2 regions of the Bacillus sp. PK6-16 genome follow, and region 2 is predicted to be linked to the other one. Evidence: riboswitches for the same ligand, from Rfam matches in the RefSeq annotation. Region 2 holds a riboswitch; the other holds the start of a gene.
The links. Region 2 has a riboswitch for preQ1 ahead of M1D66_RS18885 (QueT transporter family protein). Riboswitches for the same ligand answer to the same signal wherever they lie in the genome.
Positions count from the first base shown of each region.

Region 1: it holds a riboswitch for preQ1, as region 2 does, so the genes downstream of both, queC (7-cyano-7-deazaguanine synthase QueC) here and M1D66_RS18885 (QueT transporter family protein) in region 2, are expected to answer to the same signal.

Region 1 covers NZ_CP096511.1:3,930,913-3,939,309, reverse strand. Annotated here, with positions in the region: gene M1D66_RS20190 (M3 family oligoendopeptidase) at 1-791, shown strand, start outside; gene M1D66_RS20185 (DinB family protein) at 929-1,462, shown strand; gene M1D66_RS20180 (DUF6254 family protein) at 1,564-1,680, shown strand; gene kinB (sporulation sensor histidine kinase KinB) at 1,692-2,900, opposite strand; PreQ1 riboswitch class I at 3,107-3,150, shown strand; gene queC (7-cyano-7-deazaguanine synthase QueC) at 3,244-3,906, shown strand; gene queD (6-carboxytetrahydropterin synthase QueD) at 3,906-4,397, shown strand; gene queE (7-carboxy-7-deazaguanine synthase QueE) at 4,390-5,106, shown strand; gene queF (preQ(1) synthase) at 5,125-5,622, shown strand; gene M1D66_RS20150 (YkvS family protein) at 5,671-5,856, opposite strand; gene M1D66_RS20145 (hypothetical protein) at 6,090-6,272, shown strand; gene M1D66_RS20140 (histidine phosphatase family protein) at 6,361-6,963, shown strand; gene M1D66_RS20135 (GNAT family N-acetyltransferase) at 6,999-7,577, opposite strand; gene M1D66_RS20130 (hypothetical protein) at 7,912-8,106, shown strand; gene M1D66_RS20125 (hypothetical protein) at 8,207-8,397, shown strand, end outside.
Region 2 covers NZ_CP096511.1:3,694,128-3,702,524, reverse strand. Annotated here, with positions in the region: gene M1D66_RS18920 (DUF7507 domain-containing protein) at 1-1,075, opposite strand, end outside; gene M1D66_RS18915 (GNAT family N-acetyltransferase) at 1,198-2,058, shown strand; gene M1D66_RS18910 (cysteine hydrolase family protein) at 2,093-2,653, opposite strand; gene M1D66_RS18905 (DUF6123 family protein) at 2,836-3,096, shown strand; gene M1D66_RS18900 (DMT family transporter) at 3,099-4,004, opposite strand; gene M1D66_RS18895 (reverse transcriptase-like protein) at 4,018-4,404, opposite strand; gene M1D66_RS18890 (aldose 1-epimerase family protein) at 4,474-5,346, opposite strand; PreQ1 riboswitch class I at 5,479-5,523, shown strand; gene M1D66_RS18885 (QueT transporter family protein) at 5,530-6,015, shown strand; gene M1D66_RS18880 (ribonuclease H family protein) at 6,166-6,825, shown strand; gene M1D66_RS18875 (zinc-finger domain-containing protein) at 6,838-7,014, shown strand; gene M1D66_RS18870 (DUF2564 family protein) at 7,047-7,295, opposite strand; gene cspB (cold shock-like protein CspB) at 7,415-7,612, opposite strand; gene M1D66_RS18860 (YqcI/YcgG family protein) at 7,876-8,397, shown strand, end outside.

The sequences.
Region 1 (8,397 bases), 240 kb from region 2:
CAGATGAATTTTTCAATTTCATGCTAGATAATGATTTATTAGATTTAGTTGCGAAAAAAGGAAAAGCTGGTGGCGGATATTGTACATATATTGAGAATTATAAAGCGCCATTTATTTTCTCAAACTTCAATGGAACATCTGGTGACATTGATGTATTAACACATGAAGCAGGTCATGCTTTCCAAGTATATGAAAGTCGTAAATTTGAAATTCCAGAATATAATTGGCCAACATATGAGGCGTGTGAAATCCACTCTATGAGTATGGAATTCTTTACATGGCCATGGATGAAGCTATTCTTTGAAGAAGATGCAGATAAATATTACTTCTCTCACTTAAGTTCAGCACTTCTGTTTTTACCTTATGGTGTATCTGTTGATGAATATCAACATTATGTATATGAAAATCCTGAAGCATCACCTGAAGAGCGTAAGACAGCATGGCGTAACATAGAGAAGAAATATTTACCACATCGTGATTATGAGGAGAATGATTATTTAGAGCGCGGTGGTTTTTGGCAACGTCAAGGGCATATTTATAGCTCACCGTTCTATTATATTGATTACACGCTTGCTCAAATTTGTGCGCTACAATTTTGGAAACGTGCAAGAGATAATAGACAAGAGGCGTGGGAAGATTATGTGAATCTGTGCCAACAAGGTGGAAGTAAATCGTTCTTAGAATTAGTAGAGGTTGCAAATTTAACATCACCATTTGCTGAAGGCTGTGTGAAAAGTGTTATTACAGAAATTGAAGCATGGTTACATGCGATTGACGACACAAAATTGTAAAAAACATGCGATTTTTTTCACATGTTTAACATCGACATAATGGGAAAATGATGAGATAATAAAAGAAAATTCAGAATACTAAAGGGGTGTTTCTAATAAGGAGCACCTCTTTTCACCAACAAAAGGGGGGAACAAGTATGCTTCAATCTAATATGGATGTAAGTTTAGAAAGTTTAGTAAATTCATTACAGGCTACTCGAAGCACGCTATTATCAGAAATTGAAATGTTAAATGACACAGAAGTGAATGTAAAGCCACGCCGTGATAAATGGAGTATTATTCAAATTTTACACCACTTGCATTTAGTTGAACAATCTGTCACGTCTGCCCTTGTATATGCTTTACAAAAAAATGAAAGAAACATGACTCCATTTAAAGACCTCCAACTTACGCTTGATCGCACACATAAACGAGAAGCTCCTCAGCAAATGCAACCAACAGAAACTTTAATGAAAAAACAGCAAGGAATTCAATTGCTAGAACATTCACGCCAAGAACTATTACACGCGCTTCATAGTGTTATAGATGAAAAAGATTTATTTGAAAATGGATTAAAGCATCCTGTTTTTAATGATCTGAATTTGTATCAATGGGTTCAATTTCTTGATTTGCATGAACAAAGACATCTTACGCAGTTAAAAGAGGCGAAACATGCAATTTTGCAACGCTAAAGTGGAAGAAGTGGGAAACCACTTCTTTTTTGATACGTGCATAGTTTTCTTTCTTATTTTGGAATACTACATGGAGAAAGAAAAGAAGGAGTTGAAAAAACATGTCTAAGAAGAAGCGAGAAGAAGAGCGCGCCTGGAAAGCACGTAAAGAAAATCAACAACCGCACGGAAAAGTGAAAGCTTTTGCTGAATTAGTTGAAGGAACAGAAAAAACGTGATGAGTATTTCATCACGTTTTTTGTATGAGTGGAAAAGTTAATAAAAAGGTTGTACCGATTCCTTTTTCACTTATAATATCAATTTTTCCATTCATAGCTTGAACAACACTGAATACGACCATCATTCCAAGTCCAGTACCTTTTTCTTTCGTTGAATAAAAGGGCGAACCAAGACGTTTTACTTGTTCTGAATCCATACCGACTCCTGTATCTTTTATATATAACTGAATATGCTTATGATCAGGAACTAATGTGAAATAAAGATCACCGCCTTTTGGCATAGCCTCAATGCAATTTTTTAAAATATTTAATAAACATTGATTTAGTTTTTGCTTTTCTCCAGCGATAAAAAAAGAAGTGCTTTGCTTTATATAATGAGTACGTACATTTGTTAAATTAGCAAGCGGTGTAATTAACGACAATGCATGTAGTAATTCTTCTTCTAACTGTAATGTTTGTTCTTTTTCAATGCTTGGTTTAGCAAAGGTTAAATAATCTGTAAGAACATGATTTGCTTGTTCGATGCCATTAATGGCAATGTCGATATATAATTTTCGTTCCTGCTCAGTGCATGTATCTGATTGTAATAGTTGTAAAAAACCTTTCGTTGAAGTTAATGGATTGCGAATTTCATGAGAGATAGACGCTGCCATTTCACCAATTAAATGAAACTTTTCAGCATTTATAAGTTCATTTTGGAGACGAACTTGAGTTTGTAATATGTGTAGTAAATATAAAATTAGAATCGTACCAAGCATTGAACATAATTCATACACAATAATATGCGGTATATAATCAGTCTTATTTGTAACCTTTGAAAGGAAGAAGGGTATCCAACTAAATCCGTATGTGAGACTGTAGATAATAGCAAGTGTTATTTTTATACGATTAGAAGTTCGATTGAAAAATTTATATGTTAATAATAGAACAATAAATAGAAGAACAGAACCGATAAGAGATGGGAAAACACCTACCCCACCTAATAATAAGCGATATATGTTTAATACAACTAAGATAGAACCACCAGCAATAGGCCCTCCCGTTAATGTACCGACAATTAATACAATATGGCGCATATCAAATTGAAAACCATTATTTGTTTTTGCTGCAAATGTAATACAGAGTACGGTAGCAAGGCAACAGAGTACAATGAATATAGCTGAATTTAATTTAGGAGAGCGTTTCCCTTTTTGATTCCAAAATAAATGATATACGAGCATTGTAATCAGGATGAATAATATATTTAAAAAGAGATAAATAATAAAGGATTTCAGTGGGATGCCTCCTCTCTTCTTATATTAAATTAATCATACTATAAAATGAAAGAAATGAAATAATAAATAGCTGAAAAATCAGAAATTTTTACGCTAGTATACAATATGTTACAATAAGCTGTGTCAATGAAAGAAGAAATTCCGTGCACCGCGCGGGAGAGGTTCGCGAACTCCCTCTATAAAAAACTATGGAAACAACAATATCCTTAGGTATTGTTTTGTTTTTTTATTGTGACAGTTCAAGAACGTTCTTTCTTCTTATTTATAGTAGAGAAGGAGAATGAGTGAAATGAAAAAAGAAAAAGCAGTTGTTGTTTTTAGTGGAGGACAAGATAGTACGACATGTTTATTTTGGGCAATAGAGCAGTTTGCAGAGGTAGAAGCTGTAACGTTTAATTACAATCAACGTCATAAGCTAGAAATTGATTGTGCAGCGGAAATTGCAAAAGAACTAGGAATAAAGCATACGGTACTAGATATGAGTCTATTAAATCAACTTGCTCCAAATGCGTTAACGAGAAAGGATATGGAGATTACACATGAAGAAGGTGAATTGCCATCGACATTTGTAGATGGACGAAATTTACTCTTCTTATCATTTGCTGCTGTATTAGCAAAACAAGTTGGAGCACGTCATATTGTAACGGGTGTATGTGAAACTGATTTCAGTGGTTATCCAGACTGCCGTGACGTGTTTGTGAAATCGTTAAATGTTACTTTAAATTTATCTATGGATTACCCGTTTGTCATTCACACGCCACTTATGTGGATTGATAAGGCTGAAACATGGAAATTATCAGATGAACTTGGAGCATTTGAGTTTGTTCGAGAAAAAACATTAACATGTTATAACGGAATCATTGGTGATGGTTGCGGTGAATGTCCAGCATGTCAACTTCGTAAAGCAGGATTAGATACGTACCTACAAGAACGCGAAGGAGCGAACAACTAATGGATAACTTTTTTGGATTTCGCATCGTAGAGAATTTGCAAAAAATGGAAAAGGATATTCGGCGTAAACAACTCAAATACCATAATAAAAGAGTAATGGTCAGCAAGGAATTTACATTTGATGCAGCACACCATTTACACTGTTATGAAGGGAAATGTAAAAACTTACATGGTCACACATATAAAGTTGTATTTGGAATTAGTGGATATGTAAATGAAATAGGTCTTGCAATTGACTTTGGAGATATAAAAGAAATTTGGAAGAATGAAATAGAAATTTATCTAGATCATCGTTATTTAAACGAAACGTTACCTGCAATGAATACGACTGCTGAAAATATGGTCGTTTGGATTTATGAAAAGATGGCAGAAGCACTAACAAAAGAGAATCGAGTGAACGAATATAAAGGAGCTCGCGTTGAATTTGTTCGTCTATTTGAGACGCCGACTAGTTATGCGGAAGTAAGACGGGAGTGGATGCTTGATGAGTAAAATCCCTGTCTTAGAAATATTCGGTCCGACTATTCAAGGTGAAGGAATGGTTGTAGGGCAAAAGACAATGTTTATCCGTACAGCTGGTTGTGATTATAGCTGTGCTTGGTGTGATTCTGCTTTTACGTGGGATGGATCAGCTAAAGATCAAATTAGACAGATGACACCAGAAGATATTTGGGATGAGCTTGTTGCAATTGGAGGAGAAAATTTTTCTCATGTTACGATTTCAGGTGGAAATCCGGCATTACTAAAAAATATTGAGTTTCTTCTTTCTGTATTAAAAGAAAATGGAATGCGAACGGCAATTGAAACGCAAGGGAGTAAATGGCAAGATTGGTTACTTCAAATTGATGAGATAACAATTTCTCCAAAACCACCAAGTTCAACGATGAAAACAGATTTTCAGAGGTTAGATGCTATTATTCAGAAACTAGCAGGAAAAGATATTAGTTTAAAAGTAGTAGTATTCGATGATCATGATTTTGAATATGCAGTTAAGATGCACGAACGTTATCCAAAGGTACCATTTTTCTTACAAGTAGGAAACGATGATACAAAAACAGTGGATGATGCGATGCTTATAAAAAAATTATTAGATAAGTATGAATGGCTGATTGATAAAGCTGTAAATTGTAAAGCGATGAATGATGCAAAAGTATTGCCTCAGCTTCATGCGTTAGTATGGGGAAATAAGCGCGGCGTATAACGAGAAGGGATGTTTAAAATGACAGGAAGATTAGATGAAGATTTAAAAGATGTAACATTACTAGGGAATCAAAATACAAAATATTTATTTGAATATAGCCCAGAAATATTAGAGGTATTTGATAATAATCATCCAAACCGTGATTATTTTGTAAAATTCAATTGTCCTGAATTTACAAGTTTATGCCCGAAAACAGGACAACCAGATTTTGCAACAATTTATATTAGCTATATTCCAGAGCAAAAAATGGTAGAGAGTAAATCTTTAAAGTTGTATTTATTTAGTTTCCGCAATCATGGTGATTTCCATGAAGATTGCATGAACGTTATTATGAACGATTTAATTAAATTAATGGATCCACGTTATATTGAGGTATGGGGGAAATTCACACCACGTGGTGGCATTTCAATTGATCCATACTGCAACTACGGGCGCCCAGGGACGAAGTATGAACAAATGGCTGATTACCGCATGATGAACCACGATCTATATCCGGAAACAATTGATAATCGTTAATAGAAAGAAAGGGCCTGTATAGTATACAGGCCCTTTCTTTCTATTATATTATGCATTTTGATTAATGACAGTATAGTTTTTATGACTTACAACTGTAAGAGGTTCCATATCTAGTTCTCTAAAATTCTTCATAATTGTTATATCAACAATAACAGAGTTTTGATTTACTTTTTGAACACGGCCTTGCATTCCACCTTTAAATTCGATGATATCTCCAGTTTCTGCGATCTGCATAAGCAACTCTCCTTGTTACAGTTTTCCCAAAAAAAGAATAAATTTGGGTTTTTTTATTTCCTCCTATTTTGAACCATATTTCCTACTTTGTAAATGTTTCCAAAGTAAAAATTCGAAAAATATTCACTTTTTGTAAGAAAATATGTAGAAAATCCATGTTTTTTGAAAAAAATAGCAAAAATGCGAGAATCTTTATATCGAGGTATAATGAAAAAGTAGAATAACCTGCTGAAGTGGGAGAAATTAGAGGCGGTAAAATGATGTTTGAATTTGTGGGGAGTGTTATAGCTTTAATTTTATTTTTATTTTCTTATATGCATTTAAAAAAGATTCGTCAATATGATACGAGTACATATTTTGATGGGATGGATGGTATCCATGCTTCGATAACACATGATAGTGGTGGGGAGATGTAAAGGTATATAACTTTATTTTCTTGCGTGGCATGATGTTTAGAACTAGTGCATAATAGAGTTCATAAGTGATGAATGGAGAGTGAAAAGAATGAAGATTTCTTTTATTCGTCATGGTCGCTTAGATTGTACTATAGAACCAATGACGGTTACATCCTTTCATGAATGGATAAAAGGATATGACTTACATACTATAACAGAAAAACAACCTATACCATTGGAAACAAGAGAAGCGGTTGAAGTAGCGAAATTGATTGTAACGAGTGATCAAAAGTGTGCTGTACAGTCAGCAGCTGAATTAATGGATTCTTTATGTTTTATACAAAATTCTCTTTTTAGGGAAGCGGCAGTTCCGGCGAGCTTTTATGCGCCAAAATGGTTGAAGTGTAAACTTAACGTATGGATGTGTATTGGACGAGCATTATGGATACTTGGTTACCATAAAAATGTTGAATCTTATAAGGAAGTAAGAGAGAGGGCAAGGCAAGCAGCTTACGTATTACATCGTTATGCTCTCGTACATGGAAGTATTGCTCTTGTAGGTCATAATTATTTTAATTCGATGATTGGAACGGAACTGAGGGCAATAGGATGGTCTGGTTCGCCTATTTTGCATAGAAAGCCATGGGGATGTACAACATATACGTTTCACGAGGCGATGGATGGAAATATATTAAATACGAATTTAACATAAAAGCACACGATTTATATAAATCGTGTGCTTTCTTTTTAAGATACAGAAATTTTGACGTTTAATGGTTTTACGAGATGAGCATAAGGTTCGCCTACTAGCATAACAATTTCATCTTTTTTATAACCTAACTTTTCGTAAAGTGAATAGGCGCGTGTGTTTTCTAAATTAACAAGTAAAGCGATTTTTTCATGCCCTTTTTCAGTTGCATAGATTTCGGCAGCTTCAATTAATTTAGAACCGATACCTTTTCCGCCGTGTGCACTTGAAACTGATAGTGTATCAATGTAATACTCATCAAGCTCAGCTTCTTTTTCTAACGTAATTGATTCATCTTTATGTAATTCTCTTAAGTGATGTACAATTGGTGCGTCAAGCTGTGTTGCTTCACTACCGTGATAAGCGACAATAACTCCAACTGCACTCTCGTCTTGTTCATAGACAAAACAGTTTTCGTAGCTCAGACGGTTATTTTCTTTTGAGAACCATGTCTCAAGTCCTAGTAATACTTCTGCTTCATCTGTGCTACCTGTGATTTTTTCAGCAATTTCATGCAGAGCATTATACAATAAAGGAGCTATTGCCATTGCATCTGTCTTTTTTGCTTTCCGAATCATAGTATCCCTCCTAGTTCTATTTGTATATTGTAGCATAGTGGTATGGAACTTTGCATAATTGAATGCCGAAATGTTTGATATAGAGAAGTAGCTATGTTAGTATATGATATTTAGTGGACATATAGTAAAACGATATTGTTTGCGAAATAACGAAAATAAAATCATGGCATAACAACGAGATAAAGTGAAACGTTAATCAGTAAGATTTTTTGTTCATTCCACGACTGATTAGTAGTCAACACCAATCGCACTACCTGCAAATAGCGGGATAAATTTACAGTTGTTGACCTATAGAATATACGATAAAATAAAATATTGCAGAGAGGTGAAATACATGGATAAAGAATTAGCAAATACAATTTTAGATCAGCTAAAAAATGGTGAAATAAAGGAGTATGTTGTTACGAAAGATGTATTTTATACGTTCAGAGAAGTTGTTGTAAATAGAGAAGACTTTAAGCATTTCATTGGTAACGCACAGCGAGGCGGGCAAGTGATTTATACATATTCAGAAACGCCACGTTCATAAAGGGGAATTTTGATCAGCAGGGCATCTCTCACTGATTAGTAGCCTTTCACCAATCGGACGTTTAATGCGGGATAAATAAAAGATAAAGGAGAGGGGAATTATGGGCGATTTTAAACAAGGCATTTTACCACATTGGGATTATATGTGGAAAGATAGAGCCGGCAATCGATTTATGGGAATGGTTATGTATCCAGAGAAACGAAAATGTTCAGCAAAAATGCTTCAGAAAATAAAAAGAGCATATGAAGAAGCAGTAGAAATTAAAGTAACTGTACAAGTTCGACATACATA
Region 2 (8,397 bases):
TTACGCTTTTCGTTGCTTGTATATTTGGGGAGTTTATATTAATTTGTAAGCCGACTGTATTTAACATATATGCATCTCCGTTAGTAGTTAAACGGATTGCGGCGGATACTTGTGAGTTTGTTAAATAAGGAGAAATATCAATGGAAGTAATGTCCCAGCCCTGTCTTCCTGCGGAGATGTTTGTACTTGTAGAAGCACTTTGATTTCGCGTTCCAAATGTCCCTGTTGTATCTAAGTTTCCTGCAGCATTATTAACTTGAGAACCGAAAAAATTATTTATAGCATTGTTTGGTCCAGATAAAGCATTTAATGAACTGAAATTTGGTCCAAATAAAGCTTGATCCCCGGTTAAATCTGCATCTCCTTCGGTAGAACTTAAAAATAATCTCCCGCTTACTGGTCCTCCTGAAGGTGTTAAAAATCCAGAAACAGATACATCGGCACTACCAGTTTCTGCAGAAACACGGTTACCAGCTACATAAATGGTTAAGTTTCTTGCTGGCAATGTCCCGTTTTGATAAGCAACGATAAGCGTCCATCCAGCCGAATTAATTGTTCCATTAGAAGCATCTATAGGATCTACAAGTCCAGGAACCGCTCCTGTAGTATAGGAACCAGCACCTCCCGCTTGAATAAGAGTTGTTACGTCTGCTGAACGAGTGTAAAAGCCAAATGTAATAGAGTTTGAAACGAAAGTTTGATTTGAAGCCGTAACAGCTGAAGGAGTAATCGAGTATGTTGAAACAGGTGTTGTAAAAGAAACTGGGTTTCCTAATACACTCGTAATGTTTTGATCACGAGATAAATAGTTTCCACCCCAAACGAGTTCTGCGTAAAGAATAGTACTACCAGCAGGGATATTTAAAATAGCGGTAGAACTATTTTGTGTATAGTTTAATGTTGTACCAGCAGGAAAAGTAGTTACTTGTAAAGCAGTATTCGTAGTTGCGAATGCACCAATTGCCCCGATTGTACCAGCACGGTTTTGATTGCTGATTTTACTTAAGCCTAAAGTATTACCTGTAATAGCGAGTGCGCCGTTAGTGGTGGTAGAAAATCGATTCGTAATGGGCATGTTGTCACCTCATTTACAATATAGTCTTGGTCAAAATAACATATGTGTGTGACAAATAAAGCGAAACATGTACAAGTTGATTTCGTAATAATGATTTAAATGTCTAGATAAGGGGATGGAATATGATTGAATTGGAAATTAGAGTGGAGCGTCTTCGGAAAGAGCAAATAAGCGACATTGTAGCGCTATCTTCTTATATTGGTTGGGATTATAACAGAGAAGAAATTGAGACTATTTTTAACGCAGGGATTGTATACGGTGTTTGGAATGAGAAAGAGGAACTAATTGCTAGCGCGGCAATAATATTATATGGGGAGAAATTAGCATCTATCGGAATGGTGATTGTACATCCAGATTATAAGGGGAGAGGGATTGGAAAGATAATAACGGAAGCGTGCGTTAAAAGCGTATCAGCTCATACTCCAATTATGCTTATTGCTACGGATGAAGGAAAACCTTTATATGAAAAGTTAGGATTTAGGGCAGTAAGTTATGTTTCTAAATACATATGTAACTCATACAATGCGAAAGATTATTGTGCAAGAAATGAAGATTATGTGATGAATTATGAAGAGGGTGATTTAGAAAAAATAATAAAAATAGATGAATATGCGTTTGGAACAAATAGAAAAGAGTTTTTAAAGAAAAGAATTATGCAAAGTGAACAGTGTATCGTTGTAAAGGACAAGGAACAAAATGTATTAGGTTACGGTTTAAGCATACAAATACCAGAAAATAAGATAATAGGGCCGGTTGTTGCTAAAAATGATGAGATGGCAATGAGAATTGTACATGATTTAGCAAAAGGGCATAATGGTAAATTAAGAATTGATGTACTAGAAGGAAAGAAAGATTTCATGAAAGTATTAGAGATTGCTGGTTTTAAAAAGGTGAATACACCACCAATTATGATGAAAAATAGCGGTCAATTATTAAAAAGGAATAATGAGTTATATAGCATTGCAGCACAAATTTTTGGGTGAAAAAGAATCCTTCTGAATGAAGGATTCTTTTTCGCTAATCACGATATTGATCATGAGTCGGCTGAAAGAGGTCTTCCTCGATATCTCTCACCATAGAAAAATGATCAACGTTATAATGACCGTGTAAAGTTTTATTGTGATGACCAATAATTTGTTCTGCAGACAATACATTAGAATCAGTTGTTGAATGACCGTTTTTAATTAATGTAACGTCAAATCCTTGTACAGTTGCTGCTCTAACTGCAGTGTCAATGCAATGTTCTGTTTTACATCCGCCTATAACAATATGATTAATGTTTTCTTCTTTTAAAAGTTCAAGTAAAGAAGTGCCGTAGAATGAATTGGTTGCTGCTTTATTAATAAAGATTGCAGACTGAGGTATTTGAATTTGATTATGTACTTCAAATCCTTCGCCACTACCAGAAGCAACATCGATATCTCTTACGAAAACAATAAGGGCATTTGAATCTATTGCTTTCTGCAGGGCTATATTTAGTGTAGATAATAGCTCAGTTTTACGAAAAACTTCATTTTCTTGCTCATTTCCATCAATTAATTCTTGCTGAGCGTCGATAATTAATAGTGCTTGTTTCATCGTGTCTCCCCTTTAATATGAAATAAGTTCCACTGTACATATTCCTTCAGATTGTTAGAAAATCCTCCATTGTAAGCGAAGTAGAAGATTGATTTACAAAGTTGTCAAAGAAATTTCATTCTCATAGCGTGTAAAAACATGTATGATAGGAGATGGAGAATTTTTGAGTAGGTGGGAATAACATGCAAACAGTAGAAGATTATCTTTCATTCTTACATACGAAAGGATTTAAATTATCAGAGGAAGCACAAGGGTTTATTATGTTTGGACAAGGATATACTGGTGCGTCTGATGGGATTGTGAACGCAGCAATAGAAGCCACAATTAAACATCAATTGCAGTTTGATGGTAGTTATTTCGTTGCGTTATTAGAACGATTGAAAGAGGAAGAAATTACAGATAAAAAAAGCGCTAAGGCTTTTATGCGGAAGTTACAAGCGTAACTTCACGCAGCCTGCGCTTCTTTTTTTGTTTTGGAAGGTAATTCAACAAAAATCATGCCTAGAAAAATACATAGACATCCGATAATAGCAGAAATAGAAAGTTGTTCATTTGCAACGAGAACGCCTGTTAATGCAGCAAAAACGGGCTCCATTGCGAAAATAATTGCTACCCTCGTTGGAGAAGTGTGTTTTTGTGCCGATGTTTGAATGAAAAAAGCAATAGATGTTGCAAACAGGGCAGTTAGAAAGAGTGCGAATAAAAAGGATTGATTCGTCCATAGTGATACTGAAAATAACTTTTCCCAATCTTCAAACAAAAAAGCGCAAATAGAAGAAAATATACCAACAGCTAATACTTGAGATGTGCTTAATAATAAAGGTGATATTTTTTTAGAAAAGAAGCCGTTAATAAGAATATGGGCAGCGAAAGCGACTGCACAACCAAGAACAAGTATATCTCCTATATTTAATTGGAAAGAATCAGCAGCTGTTAATAAGTACAAACCTGTTGTAGCTACAGCAATACCAAGTACGATGAAAATGGTGGCTTTTTGTTTTAAAAAGATAAATGATAAGATTGGGACCATAACAATGCTTAGCCCAGTTAAGAAACCTGCTTTTGAAGAAGTTGTATAAAGTAAGCCAAATGTTTGTAATAAATAGCCGACAAATAAGAAGAACCCAACCATTAATCCAGCTAAACTACTATGTTTTAATTCTTGTTTTGAAGTTTTCTGTGAAAAAATAATTTGAACGAATAATAAAATAATTCCAGCGAATAAAAAGCGAATACCATTAAACGTAAATGGACCAACGAAAGACATAGCGTTTTGAACGACAACAAACGTAGCTCCCCAAATAAAAGAGACAAATAATAAAGCAAGAGGAGCAATCCACTCTTTTTTCACACTCATACCCCCGTTAATTTTGTAAGATAGCTTTTCTAGCTAATTCATCAGCTACTTTATTTTGACTACTTGGAATCCACTTAATAAAAAAGAGATCGAAGTTTTTTATGTACTGTAGTGCTTCATCTAAAAGAGGTACAAATATTGTATTTTTTGCGTATTCCTTTTCAACAGCCCGCTCAACAAGCTGCGAATCTGTACGAAAAGAGACAGTGCTATAATTATGCTCAATGCAATATTTTAATGCTATAAGTAAAGCGCGGTATTCTGCTTCATGATTGGACATTGTTCCAAGTGGTACTGATAATTGTACAGGCGGCTGAACGCCTTTAATAAACACTCCTGCACCAGAAGGACCAGGATTTCCTTTTGATGCACCATCAATATATACTTCAATCAAAATGAGAAACCTCCAAATTATAAGATGATCCCCTACTTAAATATTTTTTTGAAGTAGGGGATAGAGTAGTTATCCGATTGTGATGCTGTAACGACATGTAAATGTTTCATTCGCTTGTAAAGATTGAATTCCCTTTTTGTCCTTGAAATCTTTTGCTGGATTTACTTCATCAGCGATTCCATACCAAGGTTCAATACATAAGAAAGGTGCGTTATTCCCTGGTGTCCATACGCCGACAAATGGAAATCCATCAAATTCTACTTTTACAAATTTATTATGTTTATGAGAACGAATCGAAATTTCATTCGTATTCATATGTTCAAAAATAAGCGCATCATTTTTGAATAAATCATATGTAAGTGGCAATTCAGTCGTATTTTCAGCGATTAATTGCTTTTTGTTTGAAAGATAAGGTCCTTCTAATACGCTTGTTTCTAAGCGTTCCAAACCATTAAACGATAAGTGATAATCTGTAAATGATTCACCGTCCAATAAAGGGAAGTTGAATCCAGGGTGTGCTCCAATTGAGAAGAACATCTCTTTTGAAGTAGGATTGTTTACTTCATATGTTACATGAACACTTTGTCCATCTAGCTCATAAGAAACGAGTAATTCGAATTCGTATGGGTATTTTTTTAATGTTTCTTCATTACTAGTAACGGTATAAGTGATCTTTGTTTCGCTTTGTTCTTTCACAGAGAAAGTAAGATCACGGGCGAAACCGTGTTGTGTTAATGAATATGCTTTACCGTCTACGTAGTATGTATTATCTACTAATCGACCGACAATTGGGAACAAAATTGGTGCACGGCGTCCCCAATAAGTAGAATCACCTTGCCATAAATATTCAATGTTGTCTTCTTTTAAGCGAACGCTCTGTAATTCTGCACCTTTGTCAGAAATGGAAACGATCACTTTTTCATTTTGAATTGTTGCTGTCATGAAGTGAAACCTCCTAAATCTTTCATATGTTTTATTATACGTTGTCTAAAAGAAAAAAGGTAGTTCACGATAGGAATCTATTGACGAAAGAGGGGCTACCACGTAAAATATAATCTTGTTGCTTAAAAAACGAATAACGTGGTTCGAAACCATCCCACGTAAAAAAACTAAGGAGATTTTGTCATGAATATTAGAACATTAGTCGGTAATGGTATTTTAGCGGCATTATATATTGCTGTTTCTATGCTTATTCAGCCATTTGGCTTTACGAATGTACAGTTTCGTATTTCAGAGATGTTTAATCATCTCGTTGTATTTAACAAGAAAGCAATTTACGGAATTGTATTAGGTGTATTTTTAACGAATCTCTTTTTCTCACCTATGATCGCTTATGATTTAGTATTTGGAGTAGGTCAATCTATTCTTGCATTAGTTGCAACGATTATTTCTATGCGGTTTATTAAAGGTGTTTGGGCTCGTATGATTTTTAATACAGTTATCTTTACGATTACAATGTTTATGATTGCAATTGAACTTCATCTTGCATTTGATCTACCATTTATGTGGACTTGGTTAACATGTGCAGCAGGAGAATTCGTAGTAATGGCGATCGGTATGCCTGTAATGTACTGGATTAATAAGCGAGTACAATTTGAAAGATTTATGTAATAGATGAAAGAGCTATTCCTATGGGATAGCTCTTTTTGTATGTAATCATATTGAATATTATGCTGTGACTCTAGATAAAATATAATAAAATAAAGTGAGGCTTTCATTAGCTGGCTACATATAAGAAGTCTTATATAAGGGGAATGTAGTATGAAATATAAAATTCATTGGTTGTATAAAACGAAGCGCGGGTTGCAGACGGAATTAACAACAGAGTATATGAGCATAGAAGAAGTACTTCAATTTGCAGAGGATTTTGAGAAAACAGGAAGAGTAAAAGAATTTTCATTTTATGATGAAATGGACGCAGAATGGTCATTAAAAGAGATGAAAAAGTTAAGTAAGCAAGTAGAGGAAGAGCCCCAAGAAATACTCGTTTATTTTGATGGTGGGTATGATGTGCAAACGAAAGAAGCTGGCGTTGGTATATGTGTGTATTATAAAAAAGGAAATACAAACTACCGCATTCGCCGCAATGCATATATAGAAGGTATATATGATAATAATGAAGCGGAATATGCATCATTATTATACGGTATGAATATACTCGAGGAACTAGGGATTAAGTATGAAGCAGTTACACTTCGCGGAGACTCACAAGTGGTACTGCAGCAATTAGCCGGAGAATGGCCTTGTTATGATGAACATTTAAATCATTATTTAGATCAAATTGAACAAAAGGCGAAGCAAATGAAATTAAAACTTATATGTGAGCCGATATCTAGAAAACAAAATAAAGAAGCACATCAATTAGCTACGCAAGCATTGGAAGGAACAGTTATTGATAGTCATAAAGAAATAACTGAATAGAGAGGTGCAAAGGTGGATAAAAAGCAACTCATTACAGAGGTAAATGACTTATTAGAAACGTATTGTGAAGGCTGTTTTTTGCGAGAACATAATCGAAAGACAAATAGTAAGTATTACGCTCATTCATTTTGTATAAGGCAATGTACAGTTGGAGAAACATTGAAAAAGTATGGGGACCAGTTGTCATGAAAAACATCCAGAGAAAATTCTCTGGATGTTTTTTAGTGTCTTGCTTCGTTTAGTTGATGCTCACATTTATTTAATTTCTTTTCCTCATTCATTAAAAATGGTTCATCTAAATCAGTCGCAACAGATTTCATAATTTCAAGCTGAGAGCGAGCTGCTTCTACAGCAGTAGTAGCATGCTCTAATGTATCTGGATCCATTGAAATTGTTGCTGATCCTACCATTTTTTGTGCTGTTTCTACACGGAATTTCACTTCTTCAAAATCATTTACTTCTGATCCCATTAATAATTCCTCCTTTGTATAGTGCGCATTTCACATAGTTTTTGCTCTGTAAAACGGAAATATACAAAGGAATAACAAAGGAGGTTACCAAGTAAGGTAACCTCCTGTTATATGTTGGATTAAAGTTTTACTACGTTAGCAGCTTGAGGTCCGCGGTTACCTTCAGTAATGTCGAAAGATACTTCTTGACCTTCTTCTAAAGCTTTGTAGCCGTCGCCTTGAATAGCAGAGAAATGTACGAATACATCGTCAGCGCCTTCCATTTCGATAAATCCAAAACCTTTTTCGTTGTTAAACCATTTTACTTTTCCTTGCATGTTACAATTCCTCCTAAAAGCGTTTACTATTTTCATTTAGTGAAATTCATTTTAAAAAATAATATAAACTAAAAATGCTATATTCTTGAATATTCTGCTAAATGATTAATTTAAATATACACGAATTGGGAGAATTTAGTCAAGTAAGCGATTTTATTTTTTTGTATTTTTAAATAATTTTTCAGTCAAATTTTTAAATAGGTATAGGACAGGCCGAGTATGTAATATTCTTAATTGAATGCTATACATAATGAGGTGAAAGAATGAATAAGTCTTACTTATTAGATAATGAAGGAATGAGAACGAGAACCGACATACCGGATTGGGTTGCAAAAGAATTTGAGATTTTTTCAAATGTTGTGTTAGAACCAACTTTTCCATGTTATTTCGGTTTAACAGCTTTGAAAAAGAATGAACTTCGTTATTCATTTCTTTCTCATAATGATTGGAGTCATTTGCCACATACAATGTTATCTTTTTTAGAGTTAATGAAAGAGAGGCCGATTGTAAGAAGGGGCTTTTTCCTTTTTGTAGAACCGGAATGTGAAGAACAGCCACTCGAATATTACCGTGATTCCTTTTGGAAAGTGTTACAGTATTTACATGAAAACGATAATCAAGCATGGCCAAAGCAAATTCCTGAAGATCCAGACCATTATTTATGGGAATTTTCATTTGGTGGTGAGCCAATATTCGCATTTGGAAATGCGCCAGCTTATAAACAACGAAAAACTAGACATTTAGGGAATTCTCTCGTTATTGGGTTTCAGCCACGCACTATTTTT